Regions from separate parts of the Arthrobacter sp. D3-16 genome, predicted to be linked through region 1. Evidence: predicted binding sites of a transcription regulator. Region 1 holds the regulator's gene; the other holds the start of a gene.
What was found. Region 1 encodes LexA, which represses DNA repair genes until DNA is damaged. Its sites were predicted from a motif close to TCGAACANNTGTTCGA; they were not measured.
Positions count from the first base shown of each region.

Region 2: M1D32_RS09280 (DUF6504 family protein) is a predicted target of LexA. The motif match lies at 5,938-5,953, and genes of this name have one in related genera.

Region 1 is NZ_CP096437.1:2,601,878-2,610,053, reverse strand. Features, by position in the region: gene hflX (GTPase HflX) at 1-453, shown strand, start outside; gene M1D32_RS12430 (ATP-dependent DNA helicase) at 446-2,503, shown strand; gene lexA (transcriptional repressor LexA) at 2,508-3,242, opposite strand; gene M1D32_RS12420 (LysM peptidoglycan-binding domain-containing protein) at 3,613-3,969, shown strand; gene M1D32_RS12415 (histidinol-phosphate transaminase) at 4,141-5,259, shown strand; gene hisB (imidazoleglycerol-phosphate dehydratase HisB) at 5,320-5,946, shown strand; gene hisH (imidazole glycerol phosphate synthase subunit HisH) at 5,943-6,707, shown strand; gene M1D32_RS12400 (hypothetical protein) at 6,708-6,866, shown strand; gene priA (bifunctional 1-(5-phosphoribosyl)-5-((5-phosphoribosylamino)methylideneamino)imidazole-4-carboxamide isomerase/phosphoribosylanthranilate isomerase PriA) at 6,935-7,681, shown strand; gene M1D32_RS12390 (SseB family protein) at 7,704-8,176, shown strand, end outside.
Region 2 is NZ_CP096437.1:1,923,664-1,931,839, reverse strand. Features, by position in the region: gene thrS (threonine--tRNA ligase) at 1-1,960, opposite strand, end outside; gene M1D32_RS09285 (DNA polymerase III subunit alpha) at 2,077-5,565, opposite strand; gene M1D32_RS09280 (DUF6504 family protein) at 5,562-5,900, opposite strand; gene M1D32_RS09275 (hypothetical protein) at 6,034-6,423, shown strand; gene M1D32_RS09270 (chorismate mutase) at 6,442-6,762, opposite strand; gene M1D32_RS09265 (VOC family protein) at 6,782-7,204, shown strand; gene M1D32_RS09260 (SOS response-associated peptidase) at 7,243-7,986, opposite strand; gene M1D32_RS09255 (mycoredoxin) at 8,134-8,176, shown strand, end outside.

The DNA of each region.
Region 1 (8,176 bases):
ACCCTCGAGGAGGTTGCGGACTCGGACCTGATCCTTCACGTCGTGGACGTCTCCCACCCGGACCCCGAGGGCCAGATCGCTGCAGTCCGCAAGGTTTTCAGCGAAGTGGACGCCCGCAAGGTTCCGGAAATCATTGTCCTCAACAAGGCCGACGCCGCTGACCCCTATGTGGTGGAACGGTTGAAGCAGCGCGAACCGCGCCACGTGGTGGTGTCGGCCCGCACGGGGGAAGGCATCCCCGAACTGCTGCAGGCGATCAGCGAGGCCATTCCGCGTCCGTCGGTCAAGCTCGAGCTGCTGATTCCGTATGACCGCGGGGACCTGGTCAGCAAGCTGCATGAGTCCGACGCCGAGATCATCAGCGTCGACCACGATGAAGCCGGTACCCGGGCAGTTGTCAAAGTCCGGGAAGGCCTCGCGGCTGAACTGGAATCATTTATCAGCAATGACTGACCTCGTGGCTGACGAAGCCACAGGCACGGCCGGCGAGCAGTTCGTTATCGAGCTGCTCGACCGGGCCGTTGCCGGCATGGGCGGGCAAAGCCGCAGCGGGCAACATGAAATGGCCCGGCAGGTGGCCCGGGCGATCGAAACCGGCGACCACCTGCTGGTCCAGGCCGGAACGGGTACCGGCAAGTCATTGGCGTACCTCATACCCCTGATAGCCCACGCCCTGGAGAGCGACAAGCCCGCGCTGGTGTCCACTGCAACGCTCGCCCTGCAGACACAGATTGTGGGCAGGGACATTCCGCGCCTCCTGAAGACCATCACTCCAGCCCTGGAGCGGCCGGTAAAAGTGGCCTTGGTAAAAGGACGGTCCAATTACGTCTGCCTGCACAAGCTTGAGGGTGGGTTTCCCTCCGAGGAGCCGGCGGAGGGCCAGCTGTTTTCCCTGGGGGAGGACACCAGCGTCCCGCACTTTGCTGCGGCTGTGGGGGGTCCTGCTTCCCAGCTGGGCAAGGAAGTGGTGCGCCTGCGGGAGTGGGCGGAGAAAACCACCACCGGTGACCGCGATGAGCTCCTGCCCGGCGTCACCGACCGGGCCTGGCGCCAGGTATCCGTCACGTCGATGGAATGCCTGGGCGCGCAGAAGTGCCCCATGGCCGCGGAGTGCTTTAGCGAGCTCGCACGGCAGGATGCCGCCGAAGCCGACGTTGTGGTCACCAACCATGCAATGCTTGCCGTCAGCGCTTTTGAAGGACTGGCGGTGCTGCCCGAATACGACGTCGTAGTGGTTGATGAGGCCCACGAGCTCCAGGACAGGGTCACGGGCGCCGTCTCGGGGCAGCTGTCGGTGGCCATGGTCCACGCAGCTGCCGCCGGTGCCCGCAAGCACACGGCCATCACGGTGGATGCACTCAACGCGGCCGCCGCAAATCTTGAGGTGGCCCTGGCCGGGGTTCCCAACGGGCTGCTCCCCAATGGACTGAACGATGAACAGCTGGACTGTGTGGACCAGCTGCGCGAGGCCTGCCGGGCTGCTTTGTCCGACTCCAAGGGGGACAGCAGCACAACGGCCGACGGCGGGCGGCAGCTTGCGCGCTCCCGGCTGATGCTCATCCTGGAACTGTGCGAACGGCTCCTTGCCGCCCGGGAGAACCGGGAAGTGGTGTGGTTTTCCCGCGCCAGCTCCTTTGACCCCCAGCAGGGATATTCCCAGCCGGACGAGACCGCGCCCGCGCTGATCAATATTGCCCCGCTCTCCGTCGCTGGACGACTGCGGGAGGGATTGTTCGCGGGGCACACAGTTGTCCTGACCTCCGCTACCCTGGCCATCGGATCCGCCTTCGAGCCCGCAGCGGGCGGCCTGGGGCTGGTGGGCGAGGGCGCACCGGGCTGGACCGGTATTGACGTCGGCTCGCCCTTTGACTACCCGAAGCAGGGAATCCTGTACGTGGCGGGGCACCTGCCCAAGCCCGGCCGGGGGGCGTCTCCTGAAGCACTGGCCGAGCTGGAGGCCCTGATCCGGGCTTCCAACGGTGGTGCGCTCTGCCTGTTTTCGTCCCGGCGGGCGGCAGAAGAAGCGGCCGACGCGCTGCGGCCGAAGCTGGACATGACCATCCTGTGCCAGGGCGACTCCACCATGACGGCACTGGTAAAGCAGTTTGCCGACGAACCCGATACCTGCCTGTTCGGCACCATGTCGCTGTGGCAGGGCGTGGATGTTCCCGGCGGGTCATGCCGCCTCGTGGTCATCGACCGGATTCCCTTCCCCCGGCCCGATGATCCGCTGATGACCGCGCGGTCCCGGGCGGTGGCGCAGGCCGGAGGCAACGGCTTTATGTCCGTTTCGGCCACCCACGCCGCCATCCGGCTCGCGCAGGGAGCAGGACGGCTCATCCGGTCAACGGGGGACAAAGGTGTGGTGGCAGTCCTCGACTCCAGGCTGGCCACCGAGCGGTACGCAGGATTCCTCCGGGGCGCGCTGCCGCCGTTCTGGTCCACCACGGACAGGAAGACAGCCATCGCAGCGCTGGAACGGCTGGTCAGGGAGAACGCCTGAAAAGCTAGAGCGAGCGCAGCACCGAAACGACCTTGCCCATGATGGTGGCATGGTCGCCCAGGATGGGCTCGTACTGCGTGTTCTGCGGCAGCAGCCAGGTGTGGCCATCGCGCTGGCGGAAGGTTTTCACTGTGGCTTCGTCGTCCAGCAGTGCTGCGACGATGTCTCCGTTGGCCGCGTCCGCCTGGCGCCGGACCACCACCCAGTCACCATCGCAGATGGCGGCGTCCACCATGGAATCGCCGGCAACCTTGAGCATAAAGAGTTCCCCCTGTCCCACCAGCTGGCGGGGGAGCGCGAGGACGTCCTCCACTACCTGGTCCGCCAGGATCGGTCCGCCGGCAGCGATCCGGCCCACGAGGGGAACCATGGCAGTGTCCATAGCCGTGGGAAGCGCGGTGACACTGCCGGTGCCGGCAGGCAGGAGCGCAGCAGGTTCAGCTGCCTGCTTGGACGAACCACCGTCCAGGGTCAAGGGCATCAACACCTCCATGGCGCGCGGCCGCTTCGGGTCACGCCGGAGGTAGCCCAGCTTCTCCAGCTGCGAAAGCTGGTGCGTGACGCTGGAAAGGCTCGCAAGGCCGACCGTGTCCCCGATTTCCCGCATTGACGGCGGATAACCGTTGTCATTCACCGAGCGCTGGATGGTTTCCAGAATTTTCTTCTGCCGCGGCGTCAGGCCTTTGGCGGTCTTCTTCGGTTGGGAGGTTGCCCTTCCCCCGGCGGCTGGTGCTGCCATATTCGCCAATGCCTTTCGGTTGCCCCGGACACTTTTTGGCCCGGACCTGAAGTTCACGCCGCCATTGTCAGACCCTGCTGATCAACTGTCGAGGTGGTAGTTCCTGTCTTCAAAGTTAGGCCAGCCACATTGCTTTTTCAAACATTTGTTCTAGCGAGTCTCGACATTATTCGTTAATAGGTGCTAAAACAGGAGAAGCAAAGTTCGAACATGTGTTCTATTCGGAGCGTAGCCATTCGAAGATCCGGACCAAGGGTCGAGGGTAAGGCGGGTGCCGAGCGGAACATCGGGCAGCACAGTAAAGGTCCAGGAGGGCTAATTCATGTCAGCTACATCTGCTTCGCAGGATTCAATCCCGGTGCATCACCTCATGCCGGCGCGGGACAAGCCGCACACTGTTCGTCCTGCACCGCTTCCGCCCCTGCGCCTCACACGGCGCGGAAAGATCGTCCTGATCGGAATGCCCCTGGTGCTGCTGGCCGCCCTGCTGCTCTCCCTGGCAGGCTTCTTCAACTCGCCCGCTAAGGCCTCGGACTCTGCGGCGGACCTGGCTGTGACACCGACCATCACCGTCACTGTGCAGCCGGGTGAGTCCCTCTGGGCCATTGCTGGAAGCGTTGCACCGGAGCGGGACGCGCGGGACGTAGTCGCTGACATCGTGCAGCTCAACAATCTGGCCCCCGGGGCGGTCCTCCCGGGGCAGCAGCTGTTCGTCCCCACCCGGTAGCTTGATGATGCCCGCCGGAAACGTCGCCCTGCGGCTGGAAGCGTCGCCCGGAAAGCTGGCACCAATGGCAGCGGGAGAGCCCTTGGACGGGCTTCGCTGCAGGGGCACGCTGAGCGCGAACAGGAAGCCGTCACATTTTCTGGTGCCCGGCACGGGCACTAAACTGTTCAGGTGAATGACCAGCTAGAGCGCCTGAACCGGCTACCCCTCCGCAGCAACCTCCGTGGGCTAACCCCTTACGGGGCGCCCCAGCTGGATGTTCCCATCCTCCTCAATGTCAACGAGAACACCCATGGGGTCCCGGAGGACGTGCGGGCCGCCATCAGCGCAGCAGTAACAGAGGCTGCCGCCGGACTCAACCGCTACCCGGACAGGGAGTTCAGTGAGCTGCGGAAGGCCTTGGCGGAATACCTGGGGCACGGGCTGGATGAGTCGAATGTCTGGGCGGCCAACGGCTCCAACGAAGTCCTCCAGCAGATTCTCCAGGCATTCGGCGGCCCTGGCCGTACGGCGCTCGGCTTCCCGCCCACGTACTCCATGTACCCGTTGCTGGCCAGCGGCACGGACACCGAGTACATCGTGGGCGAACGGGCCGACGGCTACGGCCTCAGTGCAGAGTCCGCGGCGCTCCAGGTGAAGGAGCTGCAGCCCAACATCGTTTTTCTCTGCTCGCCGAACAACCCCACCGGAACCGGCCTGGGGCTCGACGTGGTGGAAGCTGTGTATGAGGCCGGCGAAGCAAGCCAGACAATCGTTATCGTTGATGAGGCTTACCACGAGTTCGCACACGACGGAACGCCCAGCGCCCTGACCCTCCTGCCGGGCAGGGAGCGGCTGATCGTCTCTCGGACCATGAGCAAGGCCTTTGCGCTGGCCGGAGCGCGGCTCGGTTACATGGCGGCCGCTCCGGAGGTCACGGATGCACTGCGCCTGGTGCGCCTGCCGTACCACTTGTCGGCCATTACCCAGGCGACTGCCCTCGCAGCACTCCAGCACCGTGAGGCGCTGATGGCCGATGTTGAAGACATCAAGAAGCAGCGCGACCGCATCGTGACTGAACTGACCCGGATGGGGCTTAAACCCGCCGCCTCCGACTCCAACTATGTTTTCTTCGGCGGGTTGGAGAATCCCCACCAGGTCTGGCAGGAGCTGCTCGACGCCGGTGTCCTGATCCGCGACGTCGGTATTCCCGGCCATCTTCGGGTGACCGCAGGCACTGAGACGGAAACCACAGCGTTCCTCACCTCCCTGGAAAGCATCCTTGCCGGCCAGCGCACGCTTCCGGCCTAGACTTGAAGTACCGGCGCTGGACGCCCTGAACCACTCCTTCTTCCCAAAGGACACTTGACCATGAGTTCCACCGGATCCAATGCGGCCGTGGCCCGGACCGCGCGCATGGAGCGTGCTACGAGTGAATCCTCCGTGCTCGTCGAGATCAACCTGGACGGTACCGGCATCTCGGACATTGACACCTCGGTGCCTTTTTACGACCACATGCTGACAGCGCTCTGCAAGCACTCGCTGATCGACCTGACAGTAAAAGCCACCGGAGACATCCACATTGATGTCCACCACACCGTGGAAGACGTTGCCATTACCTTCGGTGAGGTGCTGCGCACCGCCTTGGGAAACAAGGCCGGGATCCGCCGCTTCGGCGAGGCCACCGTTCCGCTGGATGAAGCACTGGCACATGCCGTCGTTGACGTGTCCGGCCGTCCCTACCTCGTCCACGGAGGTGAGCCAGCGGGCCAGGAATACCACCTGATCGGCGGTCACTTCACCGGCTCGCTCACCCGCCACGTCTTTGAAGCCATCACCCTGCACGCAGGGATCTGCCTCCACATGAACGTCATCGCCGGACGGGACCCGCACCACATCGTTGAGGCCCAGTTCAAAGCCTTCGCCCGTGCCCTTCGTGCCGCTGTTGAATCCGATCCGCGCGTTGAGGGCATCCCCTCCACCAAGGGCGCGCTGTGAGCGGCCAGGTGCTGCGGGACGGCGCCATCATCGATCCCTCAGCTGCACAGAAGCTCCCCTCGCCCGAGGGTAAACCCACGGTAACCGTGCTGGACTACGGTTCCGGGAACGTCCGTTCAGCGGTCCGCGCCCTCGAACGCGCCGGGGCAGAGGTGATCCTCAGCTCGAAGCCCGAGGACGTCCTGAACGCCGACGGCCTGGTGGTTCCCGGCGTCGGAGCCTTTGAAACCGTTATGCGCGAGCTCAAGGCCGTGGACGGTATCCGTCTCATCGGCCGGCGCGTCGCCGGCGGCCGCCCGGTCATGGGAATTTGCGTGGGCCTTCAGGTGCTCTTCGAGGCCGGCGTGGAACACGGTACGGAAGCTGAAGGCATCGGCGAATGGCCCGGCAAGGTGGAACTCCTGCCGGCGGAAGTCGTTCCGCACATGGGCTGGAATACGGTGAAGGTGCCCGAAGGGTCAAAGCTCTTCGCCGGCGTCGAAAACGAGCGGTTCTACTTTGTGCACTCCTATGGCGTGCAGGAGTGGAACTTCGACGTCGTCCAGCCGCGGATGGCCGCACCCCTTGTCACCTGGTCCGAGCACGGTGCCCCCTTCATCGCCGCGGTCGAAAACGGCCCACTCTGCGCCACGCAGTTCCACCCGGAAAAGTCCGGCGACGCCGGCGCCCGGCTGCTGCGCAACTGGGTGGAAGCCCTCCGCAAACCTTCCGTTGCAGGTAACCCGGCTGAAACCGGCGAAACGCCAAGCGGCGACGCCTGAATGTGGTCCGTTATTCTGATGGCCCTCGCCGGCCTGCTGATTGGTGGCGCGCTGTCCTTCCGGCAGCAGCATAAGCCCCTCTGGACACAGGTCTCGTTCTGCGTTTTGGCGGGCATGGCGCTGCTCGCCGCTTACCTGCTGACGCTGCCCGCCACCTAGCTGTTGCTCAACCAACGGCCGGCCAGCTGCCCGCCGCACCTCCCTGCCCCCTAACACCGAGGATCACGATGAACTCCGCTACCGACCTGCCGGTACTTGAACTGCTTCCCGCCGTCGACGTCGTCAACGGCCAGGCCGTCCGGCTGGTCCAGGGCGAGGCAGGCAGCGAAACCAGCTACGGGACCCCGCTGGAGGCGGCCCTGAACTGGCAGCAGCAGGGTGCCGAGTGGGTTCACCTCGTGGACCTTGACGCGGCCTTCGGCCGTGGCTCCAACGCTGAGCTCCTCCAGGAAGTTGTTGGCCGGCTGGACATCAAGGTTGAGCTCTCCGGCGGCCTTCGGGACGACGCCACGCTGGAGGCGGCGCTCGGCCTGGGCGTGGCCCGCGTGAACCTTGGCACGGCAGCGCTGGAGAACCCGGAATGGACCCGCCGGGCCATCGAACGCTTCGGTGACAAGATCGCCGTCGGCCTGGACGTCCGCGGAACCACGCTGGCAGGCCGCGGCTGGACTAAGGAAGGCGGGGACCTCTGGGACGTCCTGGGCCGGCTGGAGGAAGCGGGTTGCTCGCGGTACGTGGTCACCGACGTGACCAAGGACGGTACCCTGCAGGGGCCCAACGTGGAGCTGCTCCGCCAAATGGTCGAAAAGACCGGCAAGCCGGTGGTGGCATCGGGGGGTATTTCGAGCCTGGATGACCTCAAGGTTCTGCGTTCCCTGGTACCGCTGGGTGTTGAAGGTGCCATCGTGGGCAAGGCGTTGTACGCCGGGGCCTTCACGCTGCCCGAGGCCCTGGACGTCGCCGGCCGCCGCTAGGCAGCCGGCACCAGTAGACGCCATGGCCAGCAACGAACCAGGCACGCCGCCGCAGCGCCACCTTCCCGGCCACATTGCCGCCGCCTTGGCCGGGGCAGGTGGCCCCGCCGACTCTGCCGGTCAGCCCTGGGCGGGGCGCAGCCTCGCCGGTGACCACGCCAGGATCCACAACTTCGAGGACGACGACGGAACGGCCGACGCCGGCTACCTCACCGCCGTCGCGGCCCTGCAGGCCGGGCGGGGGGACGAGGCTGCCGTGGTCGCCTCGTTGGCCACTGCCCGCGTTTTTATTCCGATCGTTGCCCAGCTCGCCGAAGAAGCCGAAGGCCAGGACGGCCTTCAGGCCGACAAGCAGGCGGACATGGCCCTGGTCACCCTCAAAGCGGCGGACGGCAGGACTGCCATGCCTGCTTTCACGTCTGCTGAAGCGTTGGCAGCCTGGCACCCCGAAGCCCGGCCCGTCGCGGTCTACGCAGCCAGGGCTGCCCTTTCCGC
Region 2 (8,176 bases), 680 kb from region 1:
CCACGGGCACGCCGTTGTCCTGGCTTCCGTCCCGGAACCGGAACGAGACGGCGCCTGCCTCGGCGTCGTCGCCGCCGGCGATCAGCACAAACGGGATCTTGTCCTTGCTGGCAGTGCGGATCTTCTTCGGGAACCTGTCCGACGACGTATCCACCTCGGCCCGGATTCCTGCCGCCTTCAGCTGATCGACGACGTCGAACATGTACTCGTTGAACGTCTCCGCCACAGGGATGCCCACCACCTGGACCGGGGCGAGCCAGGCCGGGAAGGCGCCGGCGTAGTGCTCGGTCAGGACACCCATGAACCGCTCGACGGACCCGAAGAGTGCACGGTGGATCATGACCGGACGCTGGCGGCTGCCGTCGGCGGCCTGGAACTCGAGTTCGAAGCGTTCGGGCAGGTTGAAGTCCAGCTGGATGGTGGACATCTGCCAGGTGCGGCCCAGCGCGTCCTTCGCCTGGACGGAGATCTTGGGGCCGTAGAAGGCCGCTCCGCCCGGATCCGGTACGAGCTCAAGGCCTGATTCCTGTGCCACTTCGGCGAGGGTCCGGGTGGCTTCCTCCCAGGTGGCGTCGTCACCGACGTACTTTTCCGGGTCCTTGGTGGACAGTTCCAGGTAGAAGTCGTTGAGCCCATAGTCCTTGAGCAGGTCCAGGACGAAGGTCAACGTCTTGGTGAGCTCGTCCTTCATCTGCTCACGGGTGCAGTAAATGTGGGCGTCGTCCTGTGTCATACCGCGCACACGGGTGAGGCCGTGAACCACGCCGGACTTCTCGTACCGGTAGACCGAGCCGAATTCGAACAGGCGCAGGGGCAGCTCACGGTAGGAGCGTCCGCGGGAACGGAAGATGAGGTTGTGCATGGGGCAGTTCATCGGCTTCAGGTAGTAGTCCTGGGCCGGCTTGCGGATGGAGCCGTCCTCATTGAGTTCGGCGTCAACCTGCATTGCCGGGAACATGCCGTCCTTGTACCAGTCCAGGTGGCCGGAAACCTCGTACAGGTGGCCCTTGGTGATGTGCGGGGTGTAGACGAACTCGTAGCCTGCTTCAACGTGGCGCTGCCGCGAGTAGTCCTCCATCTCCTTGCGGATGATGCCGCCCTTGGGGTGGAACACCGGCAGGCCGGAACCGAGCTCGTCCGGGAAGGAGAACAGGTCCAGCTCAGAGCCCAGCTTGCGGTGGTCGCGGCGTTCGGCCTCTGCAAGGCGCTCCTGGTAGGCCTTCAGCGCGTCCTTGGTGGGCCAGGCCGTACCGTAGATCCGCTGCAGCTGCTGGTTCTTCTGGTTTCCCAGCCAGTAGGCGGATGACGAGCGGGTGAGGGCGAAGGCGTTGGAAATCATCTTGGTGTTGGGCAGGTGCGGGCCGCGGCAGAGATCGCACCAGACCGCGGTGCCTTCCTTGCGCTCAACATTGTCGTAGATGGTGATGTCGCCGGCGCCCACCTCAACGTTGACGCCTTCGCCGGCTTCGGCGGCTTCGTTTTTCTTGCCCAGGAGTTCGAGCTTGTAGGGCTCGTTCTTCATGGCTTCGCGGGCCTCGTCCTCGGAGACCACACGCCGGACGAACTTCTGGTTCTGGTTGACGATCTTGAGCATCATCTTTTCGAGGGTTTTGAGGTCCTCGGGGGTGAAAGGCTCGGCCACGTCAAAGTCGAAGTAGAAACCGTCGGTGATGTACGGCCCGATGCCCAGCTTGGCGTCAGGGCGCAGCTGCTGGACTGCCTGGGCCATGACGTGGGCCGTGGAGTGGCGGAGCACGTTCAGGCCGTCGGGGGAATCGATGGTGACGCCTTCGATCTCGGCCCCCTCCGGAAGTTCCTGGTCCAAGTCCTTCAGTTCGCCATTGACGCGGGCAACAACAACATCACGGCGCTCAAAGAAGAGTTCCGCACCGGTTGTCCCGGTAGTCACCTTGGTCTCTTCGCCATCGACGAGAAGGGTGATCTGCTGGGCATCTGACACGGGTGTCTCCTATTCAAAGTTAAGGCTTCATAGCTTGTGGCATACGGGGACCACAGCCAGCCATCGTCAATGCTATCGGTTCAGCAAAGGGCCGACCAACGCGGCGCACGGCAGGCTCAGCCATTAAATCCGGTGATGGCCAAGCTCCGGTTGATTCCGTCCAGGGGGTGCGGGCCGTCCGGGGCCCGGGTCTCCGAAGGTGGAAATGGCAGGGTTTCGGTGCGGCTGAGGTCCCAGGCCATGCTTGCACTCAGGCTGATTCCCCGCGGGCCTGTCCTCCTGGTGGTGCCACGGATCAGCAGCAGCCTGGTCCCGAACAGGAGCAGGCCGGCATTTTCCTGGGCCTCATGGAAGAAAACAGAATCGATGCACCCGGTGCCGTCGTCAATGCTGATGAACACCACCCGTCTCCCGCCGCGCATGGGAGGCGTCTGGGTGGCTACCCGCACTCCGGCCACCAGCACTTCTGTTCCATTGCGCAGGCCCAGGAGTTTGTCAGCCGTTGTCACCCCCAGCCTGTCCAGCATGGGCCGGTGGCTGTCCATCAGGTGGCTGCTGACGTCCACCGCCATCAGATCCAGTTCTGCCCGGACGTTTTCTATCAGGGTAGGTTCGGGAAGGCCAGGCTTGACGTTGCGAAGTTCCACATCGCCCAGCGGCAGGGACAGCTGCCCTTCGAGGACCTCGATGCCTTTCCGCGCACTGCCTGAGTTCTGAAGCTGCTGCAGGTGCTGGACCAGGTCAGCCCGGTTTGCCACCCCACCCGCCTCGCGGTGGAGGGAATCAAAAGCGCCCAACTGGGCCAGGCGTTTGATACTGGGTTTGCTGAGCCGCGAGCGCGCCCGGAGGTCCGCGAGGGAGTCATAAGGCTGGCCTGCCACAATCCTCTTCAATTCTGTGGCGGACAGCCCGTAGATACCGTTCAGGCTCAGCCTGATTCCCAGCTTTCCCGCATCCGGCCCCTGCCGGACACGCTCCACCCGGTACTCCCCCTTACTGCAGTTGATATCCAGGGGAAGGATGGGAATGCCAAGCCTCCTGGCTTCGGCAACCAGCAGTCTTTTGGGATACATGCCGGGATCGTGTTCCCAGAGTCCGGCGAGGAAGGCTTCGGGATGGTGTGCCTTCAGCCAGGCCGACTGGTAGGTGGGCACGGCGAAAGCGGCCCCGTGGGCTTTGCAGAAGCCGAAGCTGCCAAAGGCCTTCAGGGTCCCCCAGACGTTGTCCACAACCTCCGGGGAATAGCCTTTCTTCCGGGCCTCCCTGCGGAAGTACTCCTCAACGCTCAACTCCAGCACTTCATTGCCCAGGGCACGCCGGAATTCGTCTGCCCGGGCCAGGCCACAGCCGGTCATCACATTGAACGTTTTCAGGATCTGCTCATGAAAAACGGTCACCCCATGGGTTTCCGCCAGGACGGGTTTCAGGTCCGGGTGGGGGTAGACCTCGGGCGCGAAACCGTGCCGGTGTTCCAGGAAGGGCCGGACCATGTCCGATTTCATGGGACCGGGGCGGAAAAGTGAGATGTCGATGATGAGGTCATTGAACTCCCGCGGCACCATCTTGCCGATCAGCTCGCGCTGCCCGGGCGATTCGATCTGGAAGCAGCCCAGGGTGTGGGTGCTCCGGATGAGTTCAAAGGTGGGTTCATCATCCAGGGGGATGGCGTTGAGGTCTATGTGTCCGTTTTCTGCAATGTAATCCGGGCCGGATCCGTCCTGCCCGGCAGGATGGCCCCCTGCGGCCACCACTTCCTCTTTCGAGGGATGGATCCGGATGATTTCCCGGACCGCAAACGCCATGGCGCTTTGCATCCTGACGCCCAGGACATCAAGCTTGAGCATGCCCATGGGGTCCATGTCGTGTTTGTCGAACTGGCTCATGGGCAGTCCCAGTCCGCTGGGTTGGACCGGAGTACGGTCCAGCAGGGTTGCGTCGCCCAGGATCACACCGCAGGGATGCATTGATATATGCCGCGGCAGCCGGTCAAGCCGTTCGGTCAGGTCCACCAGCAGGTCCAGCTGCTGGTTGCCGTGGGTGTCCCTTTGCTCCACCCGGCCGGCAAACTCCCTCAATTCCGGCTTTTCCTGCAGGGCCTCGCGGAACTTCCGCGCTGAAAACCGCCACAGCTGTTTGGCGATGTCACCCACGTCGCTGTCATCCATGCCCAATGCCATGCCGGCATCCCTCACTGCGCCTCTTGCCCGGTAGCCGTTCTGCATGCTCATCAGCGTGACCCGCTCCGCGCCGAAGCGCTCGAAGATCCTGCGGTAGACGTTGTGCCGTTCGGCGCTTTCGACGTCGATATCAATATCCGGCAGGGTGGCGCGGTCACGGGACAGGAAGCGCTCGAAAATCAGGTCATGCTGCAGGGGGTTCACCTGGCTGACATCAATCAGGTAATTCACCAGGCTTGAAGCTCCCGACCCTCTGGCAGCCGCCCTTACCCCCATGTCCTGGATCATGCGTGAGACTTCGGCGACGGTGAGGAAGTAGGAGGAAAAACCAAGGTTCTGGATGATCCCCAGTTCATGGTCAAGGCGGTGCCGCATTTCCTTTTCCCGGCTGCCATGGATTCCCGGGAACCGGCGCCCTATTCCAGCCTCGCAGCGCTGCACCAGTTCAACGTGCGGATCCTGGTTGATTCCGATGACCGAAGCCTCCGGCACCACTGGCTGCTTCCAGCCCATGTCGGCTTCGGGGTCCATCCTGCAGAGATCGGCGAGCGCCTCGGTTTGTGCCATGAGCTGTTTGAGGTCCTGTGCACCGTAACCCGCTGCGGCAATGATTTCCTTGCCCAGTTGCAGCATCTGGGCAGTGGACTTCAGCCAGCCCTGGCCGTTGGGCTGCAACAGTGGTTCCTGGGCCAGTTCCGGCAGCGATTTCAGGGTCCGTGCCGAGTCCAGAACATCAGCGGTGGCGGCTCCGTCCTCCGCACAGTACCTGACTGCGTTGCTGAGGATTGCCGGAACGTTGTGCTCCGCTGCGAGCTTGAGCATCCGGACTGCATGGGAGGTGCTCAGGGGCGCCCCAGGTGCGCTGAGCTGGGAAACGATCTCGGCAACCACTGTTCCGCGGGGCATGGCATCGAGCCATTGCTTGAAAAGGGTCCGCGGGCGCAGGTAACGGCGGCCGCCCATGGCACGCCCGACGTCGGAGTCCGGCCCTATGAGCACCATCAGCACTGGCTTGAGGGTCTGGGGGTCCAGGGTGCGGGAGGCAAGCTCCGCCCTGGTGACAGCTACCGGAATGGCTCCCCCGGCCTTTCCCGAGGTGCGGGCATGGGCATCGGAGACCAGCCGGCACAAGGCACGGTAGCCAGCCCCGTTGTTGTTGCCACGGGCGAGCACTACCACGTGGCCAGCCAGTTGGGTGCGGTGATCGCCGTCGTCGTCATACACCGCCAGGTCCACCCCGACAATGGGATCAATTCCAGCATCCATGCACGCTTTGAGGTGCTTGATGGTTCCGTACAGGCCGTCACGGTCAGTGCAGGCCAGTGCGGTTGCTCCGTCAGCAGCAGCAGCCTGCGCCAGTTCCTCAGGCCATGACACCCCATAGTGGGCACTGAATGCGGTGGAGACGTGGAGATGGGTGAAGCTCATGCTGTTCGTGGACGGAGTGCATCGTGGATGCGCAGGAGCCGCCAACGGCCGCTGCGGATATGGCGGGTGAGGTCAAGGGTGAGCGCCTCGTCCTGTTCCTTGGCCGTACCCGAACCTGCAGCGGACGGCAGTACCTGGACCCGCCAGATTTCGTGGTCAACAAGCCCGGGCCCGCTTCCCAGCGGGGCCCGGCTTTCTTCCGCCCACCACTGCCGGCGTTCGTACCAGCGCACCGGTTCAGCGCACACGGAATAGGACCGTCCTGCCCATTGAAGGCTCACAGGCTGGCCGTCAGGGTTGCAGGCCACATCCACGGATTCGCTGAACATCGCCATGGGCACCTCCTGACAAGACAAAGAAACAAAGAAGTATTCGAATATGTGTTCGAATACTTCCAGTCTAAGCCAGGGGCGGCACAAATCCTAGGCGGGGGTGGACGGAGCGATCGGCAGGGAGCAGGATGGGTCCATGAGCACCCATGACGCACTCCTCAAACAGGTCAGCATCAAAGCCCAGGACTCCACACTTGTGGCAACCTTCGATATCGACGGCAACATTCCCGGTTCCGGTGCCTATGTGGTGGGGCTTGTGGCTGCCAGCCCGGATTACTCTTCCCAGCGGCGGCTGGGCATTGAATTCATGAACGGGGAGGCAATCGCCTTCTTCTCGTTCAACCATGAACAGAGCACGGAGGAGAACTACGATCTTTCCGGCGTGACCCACTCAGGGAACACCATCACCGGCCATTTCCCGCTCGCGGCCATTAATGGGCTCGGCAAAGGACATGTGATGACCGGCTTCAGCGAAGCGGACGGCCGGGAATTCCAATCCGGTGTTCCGGTTGAGGAGAACCTGTAACAGCTGGGCTGAAACAGCTCAGCTGTTCTCTTTGTGGACCCGGAGTTCGAGTTCGATGAAGCCCGAAATCATGGCCCGGTAGGTGGACTCGACGATGTCCGGGTCTATGGCCTTCTTCTCAGCGGCGGAGCGGACGTGCTCGATGACCCGCTCCACGCGGCCGGGCGCGCGGACCTCGGCGTCGTCGCCCTTGAGGGTTCCGGCGATCCGGATCAGCCGCTCCCTGCGGGCAATGAGGGTGACAATCTGGTCATCCACCTCGTCAACGGCAACCCGGACGGCAGCGAGCTGTTCCTTGTCGGCCAGGGCGTCCCTATCGTTCCCTTGAATTGTTGCCATCCTCTGACAGTATCGAACCATGCAACCCAGAGTCGACTTCATTTCACTGGGCGTCCGCAGCGTCCCGGCGTCCCGTTCCTTCTATGTAGACGGCCTTGGCTGGCCCGTGCACCGGGAATTTCCGGGGGACGTGGTGTTCATCCAGGTGAACCACGGCCTGGTGCTGTCCCTGTGGGACGTCCGCCAGATGCAGGCTGACGCCGGTGTCAGCGCTCCGGGCCCCGTCCCCTGCATCACGCTCAGCCACAACCTCCCCAGCACAGAAGACGTGGACCGGGTCATGGCAGAAGCCGCCGCTGCGGGAGCGGACATCATCGCCGAGCCCATCACCCAGCCCTGGGGCGGCTACAGCGGCTACTTTGCAGATCCGGACGGCTTCCGCTGGGAAGTGGCGTACAACCCGACGTGGACAGTGGACGACGCCGGGTCGGTCACCGTTTAGCCCGGCGGCCCGCCACCCAGGGCTGCTTGGGTGGCGGCTTAGAAAAGGGCCTCCACCGGGCGGATCAGGTCAGGGCCGTTGTTGCGGACGTTGCCCACTTCCTTGCCTACCGAATCCACGTGCCAGTCCGAGGCCACGTCCTTGACGCCGGACCGCACCAGGTCCACCAGTCCGGCGGCGTCGTCTACCTCCGGGTCGAGCCAGGCCTGCATGGTGGACTTGTCCATCGGCAGCGGCACACGGTCATGCAGCGCCGTCAGTTTGCCGAAGACGGTTGATTCGCTGCCGGGCGGCGGAGTGTCAGCAGTCAGGATTGACGTGGAGAGCATCCAGCCGCCGGGCTCCCCCGCCGGCCAGGCCGGGTCCTTCCACCACTCATAGAGCCCGGCAAAAACCAGGCCGCCGCCCTCCCCCGGATGCACGTAATAGGGCTGCTTCCCTTTCCCGGGACCCTGCTTCCATTCGTAGTAGCCATCTGCGGGCACAGCGCACCGGCGTGACTGGACGGCCTTCCGGAACGCGGGCTTTTCCAGCACTGATTCGCTCCGGGCGTTGATCATCCGGGAACCGATACCCGGGTCCTTGGCCCAGGAAGGGACCAGTCCCCACCGCGCCACGTGCAGCTGGCGCACCTGCTTGCGCTCCGGGCCGTCATCGATCAGCCGCTCCAGGACGATGGGAACGTCATCAGTCGGTGCAACATTCCACGACGGCGGGATCGCCACCTCCTCCTCTAGCTCGGCGTCGAACTCAGCCAGGAGGTCCCCCACGGCACGTGCCATCACATAGCGTCCACACATGGCTCCAGCATGCCATCGGCGGCAGGAGCTGTCATCCGGGGGCGGCCACGGAGCGCAGTTGCTGGGAATAGCGGGCTGCACGCTACCGTTGTCAGGAATGAACCCGTCAGCGACACGTAGGAGAAATCCGTGGACTTCACCCCCGAGACCGGCACCATCACCATGTTTTCCA